Regions from separate parts of the Agrobacterium sp. DKPNP3 genome, predicted to be linked through region 1. Evidence: predicted binding sites of a transcription regulator. Region 1 holds the regulator's gene; the other holds the start of a gene.

Region 1 (5,836 bases):
GCAGGGAGATACCCCCGGCACGGTGGATATCCTGGCGCCGCTGCGGCGCTCAGGCGCCGCGCCGACCGCTGTTGTGCCGGCCTTGGTTGATGTGGCGGCGCAGAACATTTCCGTTTCTCAAAAACTTGCCGCATGGCTGACTGAAGAACGCGCATTCGGTCACGATTTCCTCTTTGTACCGGTCTTCATCGGCTGCGGCGCAATCTTGTGGTTTTCTTTTGGGGCCACGCCTTCCTTGCCGCTTTTGATCGTCGCGATTTTGGTCGCGGCCCCCTTGGCGCTGCTAACCAGATATCGCCTTGATGCCGGGTCAAGGGTTTGCAGCGTTGTCGCGCTGATGTTGCTCGGCATGCTTTTTGCGGAACTGGAAACCCGCCGCGCCGCGACTGTCCTTCTGGACACGCCGGTGACCACGACGGTTGCCGGGAAGGTCGTCCGGCGTGAGGTGGATGCGCGGGGTGACTGGCGATATCTCGTCGAGCTCCACTCCACTGAAGCACCATCACTTACGCGTTCGCCGGGGAGGGTGTCGCTTCTCGCGCGTGGTAGCGGCGAACCCATGCCGATAGGCGCGATCATTCGCGGCAAGGCGCGGCTTTCTCCGCCGTCCGGACCGGCTCTGCCGGGATTGAACGATTTCGCCTTTTCATCCTATTTCCGCGGTATTGGAGCGACAGGCTTCTTTTACCAGCCGCCCCAGCCGTTGGCGATGGCGAACCTTGGGGCCGAGGGTTGGCTGGAGATGGCCGACATGTGGCTCTATCGCCTGCGCGCCGCCATCGCCGAGCGCATTCGCACGACGATCGGAGGCGACGCGGGTGCCTTCGCCGCCTCCATCGTCACCGATGAGCGACAGGCCATATCGCCGGAGACAATGGAGGCGTTGCGGGTGTCGGGGCTTGCCCATATCGTCGCCATATCCGGGCTCAACATGGCCCTGGCGTCAGGCATCTTCTTTGTCGGCATGAGGATGGGATTCAGCCTGTTTCCGGCCTTTGCCCAGCGACGGCCAGTCAAGAAGATATCCGCCTTCGCAGCGCTCGTGATGACGCTATGCTACTATCTGATCTCCGGCTTCGCGGTTTCCGCTGAACGGGCCTGGCTGATGATGTCGATCATGTTGGTCGCGGTGCTGTTTGACCAGCCGTCGCTCAGCCTCAGAAATGTCGCGCTTTCCGCTCTCATTGTTCTCGCGCTCTCGCCCTCCGAAGTGATGGGGCCAAGCTTTCAGATGTCTTTTGCCGCGACAATCGCGCTTGTTTCCGCCTACGCCGCCTGGAGCCGCCGGCGTAGTGTTCGCGAGCGTCTTTATATGGGAAGAAAGCCCAGCTGGATCACGGTCGCGCAGATGGCAGGCGCTGTGATGGGGGGCGTCATCACGACGTCCCTGATTGGCGGGCTTTCGACGGCAATCTATTCCGCCGAACATTTCCAACGTGTCACCACCTATGGACTTTTCGCCAATCTTGCCGCGACGCCGCTGATGTCGCTGATTGTGATGCCCTTCGGTCTGATCGCCATGCTGCTGATGCCGTTCGGGCTCGACGCGCCATTTCTGAAGGTGATGGGCTATGGCATGGCGATGGTCATCGAGGTCGCGGACGAAGTTGCGTCCTGGGGCGGAAGCGCAGCGACCGGACGCCCGCATGGCTGGTTCATCGGTATCGCCTCGGCCGGCTTTCTGCTGCTCACCCTGTTGCGCACCCGCCTGGCGCTCTTGGGCATCCCGCCTCTGCTGCTTGCCTTCGGGCTCTCGGCAACGACATTTCAACGCGATCTGCCGGATCTCCTCGTTCATGAAGATGGCTCGCTGGTGGCGCTTCTTGCCGATGAGAAGGTTTACACCACGAGAACCCGACCCCATGGCTTTATTTATGACCAGTGGCAGAGGGCGCTGCTGCTTGCTAAGACACCGCAGGCGCCGGTTATTCTGCAGCGGGACCGGCCAGAGACGTTTACCAATAAAGCAAAGCTGTCGCAGGAGGAGTTGAGAGCCGCCGCACGCGAGATGGCGGTTGCGCTGAAAGCGGGAACGCCGGGCGTTTTCACCTGCAAGCCGGGTCGCTGGTGCGTGGCGCAGGCACAGAGCGGCGAATGGATCATCGTGCTGGAGGAAGGGCGTCTGGCTGGAAAGGCATGTGACATCGCCGACGTCGTCATTGTTTCCCAAAGAACCTCGTTTTCACACTGCCGCTCAGGCGCGCTGCTTCTCAATCGCGGCATCTTGCGCCGCATTGGTTCAGTGGAGATCAACTTCGCGTCAGCCAATCAGCCGGGCGTCGTCGAGAAACTGCGCGCTTCGACCGCAGGCATGAACCGGCCGTGGAGCGAACATCGATATTACGATTGGAAATCTGGTCGCTACGAGCATGAGCTACCGGAAACGATCACGCGTCTGCTGGCGGCGTCGCAATGATTGCCGCCGGCAAAGCGTCTCAAGCCTTCGCGCGCAGATCCGCAGTCAACTGACCGATGCTGGCGATTTCGGCTTCATGCGCCGGGTCCCGCCACATTTCTTTCAGGCCTGCCTCATACCATTCGCGCATGGCGGGCAGGGCGAGCAGGCGATCGCAATAGGCCTTTGCTGCGGGGGATAGATCCGCACCGTAAGTCTGGAAACGGAATGCCACGGGGCAGAAGAAGGCATCCACTGCCGTGAACTTCTGGCCGGCGAGATAAGGACCACCGAAGGTCGAAAGGCCTTCGCTCCATAAAACATCGATACGCTTGATATCAGCTGCCAGCCCGGCATCACCGCCGTTTGGCGTGACACGAATGCCGACCGACATGGGGTAGAGATTGCGCAGCGACGAAAATCCCGCATGCATTTCGCTTGCCGCCGAACGCGACCAGGCTCTGGCCTGCTTGTCGCTTGCCCAGACCCCTTGATGACGCTCGGCGAGATATTCCGCGATCGACAGCGATTCCCAGACCGTCACACCCTCATCGACGAGGCAGGGGACCTTGCCGGTGGGAGAAAAGGTGGAAAATGAGACGCCTTCGCCAAAGGGAACGAGTTTCTCTTCAAAGGCAATACCGAGCGTGCGCATCAACACCCATGGCCGCAGCGACCAGGAGGAGTAGTTCTTGTTTGCGATATAAAGATCGTACATGGCGTGTCTCCTGACTGTGTCGCAGTTTTATACCAGCGACGTTGCGGCGAATATCGCAAAGAATCCATCGCACTCATAAAGCCCGTTGATGGGTGAACGACATCATGCCGAATTCGTGCCTTGACCCTTTCAAAAGCACCTTCATCGCTTCAAAAGAAAAAAAAGCGCATCAATCCACCGGAATGACGCGCCATTCATCTTGAAGGCTAGATATGTCTTGCCAATCGATCCGCTTTTATCCGGACCGGCGGCGGCATCAATGATAGCGCCGGATAAGCCCCACCAGCTTGCCCTGAATTTTCACCCGATCAGGCCCAAAAATGCGGGTCTCGTAGGCCGGGTTTGCAGCCTCCAGCGCGATGGACGCGCCCTTGCGGCGGAACCGCTTCAGCGTCGCCTCTTCATCGTCCACCAGCGCCACAACGATATCGCCCGGATTGGCCGTATTGCCATTGCGGATGATGACCGTATCGCCATCGAAGATGCCGGCCTCGATCATCGAATCGCCCTTGACCTCAAGCGCGTAATGTTCACCTGAGCCTAGCATGTCCACTGGAACGGCCACGTCATGTGTATTGTTCTGAATGGCCGAGATCGGCACACCGGCAGCGATCCGGCCCATGACAGGTACGGTCGCCGCACCTGCAATGTCATTTGCGGGTGCCTTGGGAGCAGGGGGCGGCTCCGGCGTTTTCGGTTTGCCGAGACTGCCTTCGATAACGCTCGGTGAGAAGCCGCGCTGCGGCCTTGCGCCCGGCGTATAAGCCTCCGGAAGCTTGATGACTTCGAGCGCTCGCGCCCTGTTGGGTAGCCGGCGAATAAACCCGCGCTCTTCGAGCGCCGTGATCAGCCGGTGGATGCCGGATTTGGAAGCGAGATCGAGTGCATCCTTCATTTCATCGAAGGAGGGCGGCACGCCGGACTCTTTCATTCGCTCATGAATGAAGAGAAGCAATTCCTGCTGTTTGCGCGTGAGCATGAGGAAAACACCCTTGAGAATCGTCGCTGGAGTCGCGAAACAAATACAGAACGAACACTATATGTTCCATATGTGTTCCGCAATCCCCTAAAATCTGGTTAAGCTTCGCTCGGATTTACATTTCGCAAATTGGAGGTAACCAAAGCTCCAGAAGTCGTTCCCAGGCGAGGCCCCGACGCGTCCCATTTGTTCCGCGTTTCAGGTCAGGGTGTAGATCGAGCTGTGCTATCGCGCGAAAACGACCGTCTTGTTCTTGTTGAGAAGCACCCGGTCCTCAAGGTGCCATGAGACCGCCCGGGCCAGCACGCGTCGCTCGATGTCGCGTCCCTTACGGACCAGCTCATCCGGCGTATCGGCGTGGCTGACCGGCTCGACGTCCTGGCAGATGATCGGCCCTTCATCGAGATCGCGGGTGACGTAATGGGCCGTTGCACCGATCATTTTGACGCCCCTCTCATGGGCTTGGTGATAGGGCTTTGCGCCTTTGAAACCAGGCAGGAAGGAGTGATGAATGTTGATGCAGCGCCCGGATAAGTATTCGGAGAAGTTGTCCGACAGGATCTGCATGTAGCGGGCAAGAACGACGAGGTCGGTGCCCGTTTCTTCGATGATGTCCTTGATGCTTGTTTCCTGTTCGGCCTTGTTGTCTTTTGTCACCGGCAGGTGATGATACTTTATCCCGCCCATCAGCGTGAGGTTCAGGGCCTCGCGGGGGTGGTTGCCGACGATGCCGACGATCTCGGCATTCAATTCGCCGATGCGGTGGCGATAGAGAAGATCGCCGAGGCAGTGGTCGAAGCGGGAAACGAGCAGCAGCAGCTTGCGCGGCGCACCTGCTCGACGCAGCGTGGCGTCGAGAGCGAAGCGATCGATCTCCGCGGCAAGTCCATTGCGAAAGCCTGCCTCGTCGCCGGCCATGGAGAAGGCGACACGCATGAAAAACATGCCCGTTTCATGGTCGTCGAATTGTTGAGCTTCATAAATATCGCCGCCATGCTGTGCGATGCGGCCCGAGACCGCAGCGACAATTCCGCTTCTGTTGGGGCAGCGCAGCGTCAGGACGTAATTCATCTAAAGCCTCCTGGAAGATGGAGTTGCGGTTGGACTGCTGTCATAGCGGCGCCCACGCGGAGCCACGCCCCGTTTCCACGGGGCCGAGCGTCAGCACGAAGCGGTCGCGGATGTCACTGGATGGCGTGTTCGCCCGGCCCGAGATAACTCGCCATCAGAGCGGGATCGACGGCGAGTTCGGAAGCTGGGCCTGAGCGGCGCACTTCACCAAGTTCGACGAGATAAGCTTCGTCGGCAATTTCGAGCGCGGCGCGGGCATTCTGCTCGACCAACAGGATGGAGACACCGGTTTGACGCAGGTCGGCGACGATACGCAGGATTTCGGCGACAATCAGCGGTGCAAGTCCAAGGCTCGGCTCATCGAGAAGCAGCAGTCTCGGCCGGCTCATCAACGCCCGCGCGAGCGCCAGCATCTGCCTTTCGCCGCCGGACAGTGTTCCGGCGAGCTGCTTGCGGCGTTCGCGAAGGCGCGGGAAGAGTGTGTAAACAGCATCGCGTGTCTCGTCGCGCTCCTGACGGGAACGCAGGAAACCGCCAAGTTCGACATTGTCCTCAACCGTCATCGAGCCGAATAATTCTCGCCTTTCCGGCACCAGGCAGAGGCCGGCGGCAACGCGGCCCTCGATCGTCTCGGGCACCGGCGCGCCGTCGTAAAGAATGGTCCCGCGCGAAG
Region 2 (5,463 bases), on a different contig from region 1:
CTGCACTCAGCCCTTGGCTATCGATCGCCAGCAGAATTTGAAACCCAACTTGCCCAGCAGGCGGCTTAGTTTGAAGTGCGTCGCTGGTCCAGCCCGAGGGGTTCACTCCCTTAGACGCATAATTTCCATTGGGAATTGAGCCATGTGAACCTTCCCCAAGGCGGAGAGCGACGGGGGCAACGGAGTGATCCACATGAGACTTTTAAACATCACCCGCCGGATGGCAATGCGCGAGAAGCAGTGGAGCCGCGAGATCCAAATTTCAGGTATTAGAGCGATTGCTTTGTCTAACTTATGACCTTTGCGGACAACAGTCGCGGCCCGGTACCGTTCGACTTGTCCTCTCTTCCAATCGTTTTATCGACCCTGGATCGTTGTTGCCAACGATCAGGTGCTTGCGACCCCTAAGGGATCTCAGGAGAGCCGAGCAGTCTCCTGCTTTCGCCCATAGAAGTCTCCCAGGTGCCAGACTTCGTCGTCATCGTTGACAATCGAATTCTAGTTCTGGATAAGCGCTGCACCGTGGGCAGCCACCTCCGGGAAAGGGCGATGATCGATCCGGAGAACGCGCTTGACATGGCGGTCGGTACTGTTGCGCTGACAGATCACCTCGTCACAGGAGCGTCCCCTGGGCAGGCTGGAGCGGCTCCATTTCCTGGCGTTCTCCGCGCCGTGCCAGTTCCGTCTGAGCGCTGAAGCGGATGTCCATGTCCCGATCACGCGCGAAGTCCTCAAGCGCTTGATCAGAGATCCGATCCCACCCTTTGCCGCGGTCGGGGCCGGCGGGAACGCGGGGCAGCAGGCCGGGTTCGCGGCTCCAGACCAGGAGTTGATTCAGAGATGTCGCATTCAACAGGTCACGGAGATGATGGGCAGTGACATAGGCGTCGGGCATGGCGCGGTGGGCCGGGAGGCCGATCTCATGCACAAGACCCTCTGGCATGCGCTGGTAGCGCAGCATCTGGTTGGAAAAACGCGGCAGTTCCGGCCAGACTCGCAAAGCCGATTTCCAGGTGCAGATCCATGGAGTTTCACCGGTGAAGCGCGGAGTGCAGTAGCGCTGTTCGAAGCCTGCCCGGTGCGCCGCCAAGGCATCCAGTCGCCCCGGAGGTCGCAGTATGCTTGCGGCGATCTCCTTCCAGAACGGCGCATCGGCCACCTGGCTGTCCAGGATATGATGAACGGCGATGGTATCCGGTTTCATAGGCCGTCCGGGATTGACCAGTAGTGCTCCACGCTCCTCGATCACCTGCCACAAGCCGTCGTCACCAAGAACGACATCCTGCCAGCCGATCTCGCAGACATCGTTCGGGCCATTGCCGCCCGTCTCGAGATCAATGACGCGAACTCTGGGTAAATGGCTTTCGGAAATCCTGATCGATCCTCTTGTTGAACCCGATCATAAAGCCAGATCGAGCTGCGATTGTTCCTCGTCATGTTCTGTCTGATCGCTAGTCAGCGAGGAGAGCGTCACGCCAAGCAGCCGGACCGGACGCTTGAAAGGATAGACGGTGGCAAGCAGCGTCGATGCCGCCTCCATGATTTCAGCAATGCCAGTGACAGGAGACGTGCCCGTCCTGCTTCGGGTTGCCTGTGTGAAGTCCGAATACTTGATCTTCACGGTCACCGTCTTGCCGCTGATCGATTTTGCCTGACAATGCGACCAGACTTTCTCCGCCAACGGTTTTAGCTCGCTCGTGGCGAGAGCGAGATCGTGGATGTCGTCGACGAACGTATCTTCCGCGCCCACCGATTTCCGAATTCGGTCGGGCCGGACAGGACGCTCGTCTATGCCGCGAGCGATGCCATAAAAGTAGGGGCCGGATTTTCCAAAGTTCTCTGTCAGGAACTGTAGCGATTTCGATTTGAGATCAGCGCCGGTTTCGATGCCAAGGCGGTGCATCTTCTCGGCGGTGGCTGGGCCAACGCCGTGAAATTTCTTGACCGCGAGCCCTTGGACGAAAGACGGCCCGTTCTTCGGCGTGATGACGGCCTGGCCATTCGGCTTGTTGAGGTCCGACGCCATCTTGGCGAGGAACTTGTTGTAGGAAATGCCGGCAGATGCATTGAGCCCGGTGACGGTCTTTATCTTCGCACGGATCTCCAGCGCGATCTCGGTGGCGATCGGCATCTCTCTAAGATTTTCCGTCACGTCGAGATAGGCTTCGTCAAGCGATAACGGTTCGATCAGCGGCGTGTATTCGGCGAAAATCTCGCGGATCTGTTGCGAGACGGAGCGATAGACCTCGAACCGTGGTTTCACGAAAATCAGGTGAGGGCACTTGCGAGCTGCCGTCACCGAAGGCATGGCTGACCGCACACCAAACTCGCGGGCCTCGTAGCTTGCCGCGGCAACCACACCACGAGCAACCGCTCCCCCAACCGCGAGAGGTTTGCCGCGCAGGTCCGGATTGTCTCGTTGTTCGACCGACGCGTAGAAGGCATCCATGTCGACATGGATGATCTTGCGAGCGGATGGTGCGGTCATGACGTTCATGCGGATCGGTCAAGGCAGATGAAAACAAAGAGAGAACATAGCAGCCGCCCGGTACGATTCCAACCCGACCAGATTAAGTTTTCCATTTGGATCGAAACAACCCGACCCCAGCGACGTTTGGTACAGGAGGACCAAAACGCAGGGAGAAACTCATGTCTGACGATAGCACCACGACGATCCGCGCAACCTTCAAGACCCGCGCGGCCGCGGACCTTGCGATTGAACATCTTGTGCAGCAGCATGGAATTTCCCGGCCAGATATTTTCGTGCAGCCGGTCGCGTCCAATAACTCTGCCGGATCTGCTCCATCGGGCGGCGACGTCTTGCGCGATGGCGAGGGGCGAACCGACGCACCGCTAGAGGGCGAAATCGAAGTGTCTGCCGACATCGCAGCTTCGAAGATCGCCGCCGTGCAGCGGAGTTTCGGCGATCTGGACGCAATCCGGGTGTCGGGACGGTGAGCAAGCCGGAGCCGGTCGAACCCGCTCTGGCCGGGAAAGCCCGGGACTAACCAGGAAGAGAGCCCCGCCCGGCTTTATGGCACTCAAGAAGCGTCCAATTGTTGGACCGCCAACGGCATCCATGACCAGTTTGAAATCCTGTCCGACTGTTTCAACGGTCGTCTGTGCGCCGTTTCTCTTGTCGCAGACCGCCACGGGCAAGATCGTGACCGGTCTTGCTTTGAAGTATCCGGATGTCTGGCTGAAACCACCACGGAAGATCGGGCCGTCGACAGGATCGAGGAGGGCTATGACCTTGCGATTCGCGTCAACCCGACGCCTGACGAGAGCCTCTCGGGTGTCGAGCTTTTCCGCATGACCGTCTCGTTGACGTGCACGTCCGGATCTCTCCCGCCCCGGTTAGGGTTAGCTCGCTCCGGGCGTCGTCCGGGGAGGAGCAAGTCCGGAGACCTGGAATGTCATGACGTCCGCCGGCCCTGCTAAGATCGGGATCTCGCTGATGGGACCTTCCAGCACTGCGGCGACATCGAAGGGTTCGAGATCGCGCTGTGGAGCGGTGTCTCTTAAGTGCGCGGGCCTCTGCCTTCAGTGATTTCCTGAAGCAGCTTTTCCCTAGACAACACCCGAAGCATTGGCCGCCTATATCGTCGGTGAGGTCGGACGCTTTAAGCCGCAGCAGCAACTGCGCGAGAATAGGCGCCAGGCGGCATTCCCACATGCCGATTGAAGGCGACGCTGAAAGCGCTTGTCGATCCATAGCCGACGCGCTGGGCGATGTCGGCCATGGGCATATCTTTGCGTAGGAATTCCTTCGCAAGCGCCATCCTCCACCCCGTCGCGTACTCCATTGGCGCGACCCCAACTTCCTTGCGGAAGCGATCGAAGAAGGTGGAACGGGACATTGCAGCTTCCCTAGCAAGCGTTTCCACCGTCATGCTTCGACCTGGATCTTGGTGGATCCGGCGCAAGGTCGGCGCCAGCAGCGGATCGGCCATGCCACGCAGGAGACCCGGCGGCGCTTTGGCACTTGCTGCCGAACGTAGTGCATCGATGAAGAGAACCTCCAGCAGCCGGTGAAGGACCATCTCACGCGCGACACGGTCAGCTCGCGTCTCTTCATTGATCATGAGGACCAGAGCCATCAGTCGCTCTTCACCATGAACATGAATGACTTCCGGCAACAGCGATACGAGAAGAGCCTTGTCATCCGAGCCGAAAGCACAATGCCCGACCAGGGCCTTGACCTCCGACCGCGCTTCCGGATCGCCCAGGCGAAAGACGCCGGGGCTGGTCTCCAGACGTTGCGCAAGGGCCCCGCGTGGCGGCGGCTCCATGCTGCTCATCGTAAATGAGAAAATCTTTGGGACCAGGACGAAGTCACCCGCAGTGAGCACCATTGGCTCATGTCCGGCAAACGTCATCAGGCAACGGCCTTCGACGACGGCGCAGTAGAAGGGGCTTCCAAGCTCCGTCCGCTCGACCAGCCACTGGCCACCGCCCGTGACCAGCTTTGAAATGGAAGGGATCGGCTTCAACAGGGACACGACTTCAGCGACAGGATCGGCCATACATTTGGACTTCCGCTAAACACTCTTGGACATGTGCATATAGCAAGTCCGGGAAACCAGGTCCATCTTTAGGCGAGTTAAAAGCCAGGAGACAGAACGTGCCAAAGATACTCATCACCGGTTGCTCGTCCGGTTTCGGCCTCGCCATCGCGCAGAAATTCTTGGACACCGGCTGGGATGTCGTCGCCACCATGCGCAAGCCGCGAAACGACTTGCTTCCTCCTAACGACCGGCTCGAAATCCTGCCGCTCGATGTCACGAGTGCAGACAGCATCGCGAAGGCTATCGAAGCCGCCGGCTCGATCGATGCGCTGGTCAACAATGCCGGCGTCGGCATGCTCAATGTGCTTGAAGGCTCGGAGATGTCTAAGGTCCGCGAACTGTTCGAGACAAACGTCTTCGGCGCAATCGCGATGACCAAAGCGTTGCTTCCGCAGATGCGGGCCCGTTGCTCAGGCGTCATCGTCAACGTCAGTTCCGCCGTCACGCTGAGGCCGCTGCCCGCGCTGTCAGTCTACAGCGCCAGCAAGGCAGCGCTCAACGCATTCACGGAGAGCCTCGCCCTCGAAACGGCGCTGTTCGGCATCCGCGCCAAACTTGTTTTGCCTGGCTCGGCTCCGATGACGGGCTTCGGCAAGAATGCTGTCTCGCGCATGGGCATGGAGATTCCCGAGCCATATACCGCCTTCGTCCATGACTACATGACGAAGCTGCGTTCGGGCAATGAGGTTACGACGGCGGATGCGGTAGCTGAGGCCGTCTGGAGGTCTGTGACCGAGATCGACGCGCCGATGAAGATCCCGGCCGGCGCCGACGCCGAAACCGCGTTCCGCCAAACAGTTCATCTGCTCGCCTGAACATCACAATCCAAACCCACCTTTGAAGGTCCAGACCCATGAACAATCTGATCAATCTCGCCAGACATATTCCGACACCT

The links. The regulator LexA, encoded in region 1, represses DNA repair genes until DNA is damaged. The targets are predictions, from matches to a motif close to TGTTCNNNNTGTGTTCNG.
Region 2: dinB (DNA polymerase IV) is a predicted target of LexA. The motif match lies at 2,518-2,535, and genes of this name have one in related genera.

Annotation. Positions count from the first base shown of each region.
Region 1 is NZ_JBQYSN010000058.1:868-6,703, reverse strand. Features, by position in the region: gene ACUTJJ_RS16045 (ComEC/Rec2 family competence protein) at 1-2,416, shown strand, start outside; gene ACUTJJ_RS16040 (glutathione S-transferase family protein) at 2,436-3,113, opposite strand; gene lexA (transcriptional repressor LexA) at 3,370-4,092, opposite strand; gene purU (formyltetrahydrofolate deformylase) at 4,318-5,163, opposite strand; gene ACUTJJ_RS16025 (ABC transporter ATP-binding protein) at 5,277-5,836, opposite strand, start outside.
Region 2 is NZ_JBQYSN010000155.1:409-5,871, reverse strand. Features, by position in the region: gene ACUTJJ_RS24440 (IS3 family transposase) at 1-69, shown strand, start outside; gene ACUTJJ_RS24435 (3'-5' exonuclease) at 614-1,339, opposite strand; gene dinB (DNA polymerase IV) at 1,400-2,488, opposite strand; gene ACUTJJ_RS24425 (hypothetical protein) at 2,650-2,958, shown strand; gene ACUTJJ_RS24420 (AraC family transcriptional regulator) at 3,624-4,526, opposite strand; gene ACUTJJ_RS24415 (SDR family oxidoreductase) at 4,625-5,383, shown strand; partial or broken gene ACUTJJ_RS24410 (alpha/beta hydrolase family protein) at 5,422-5,463, shown strand, end outside.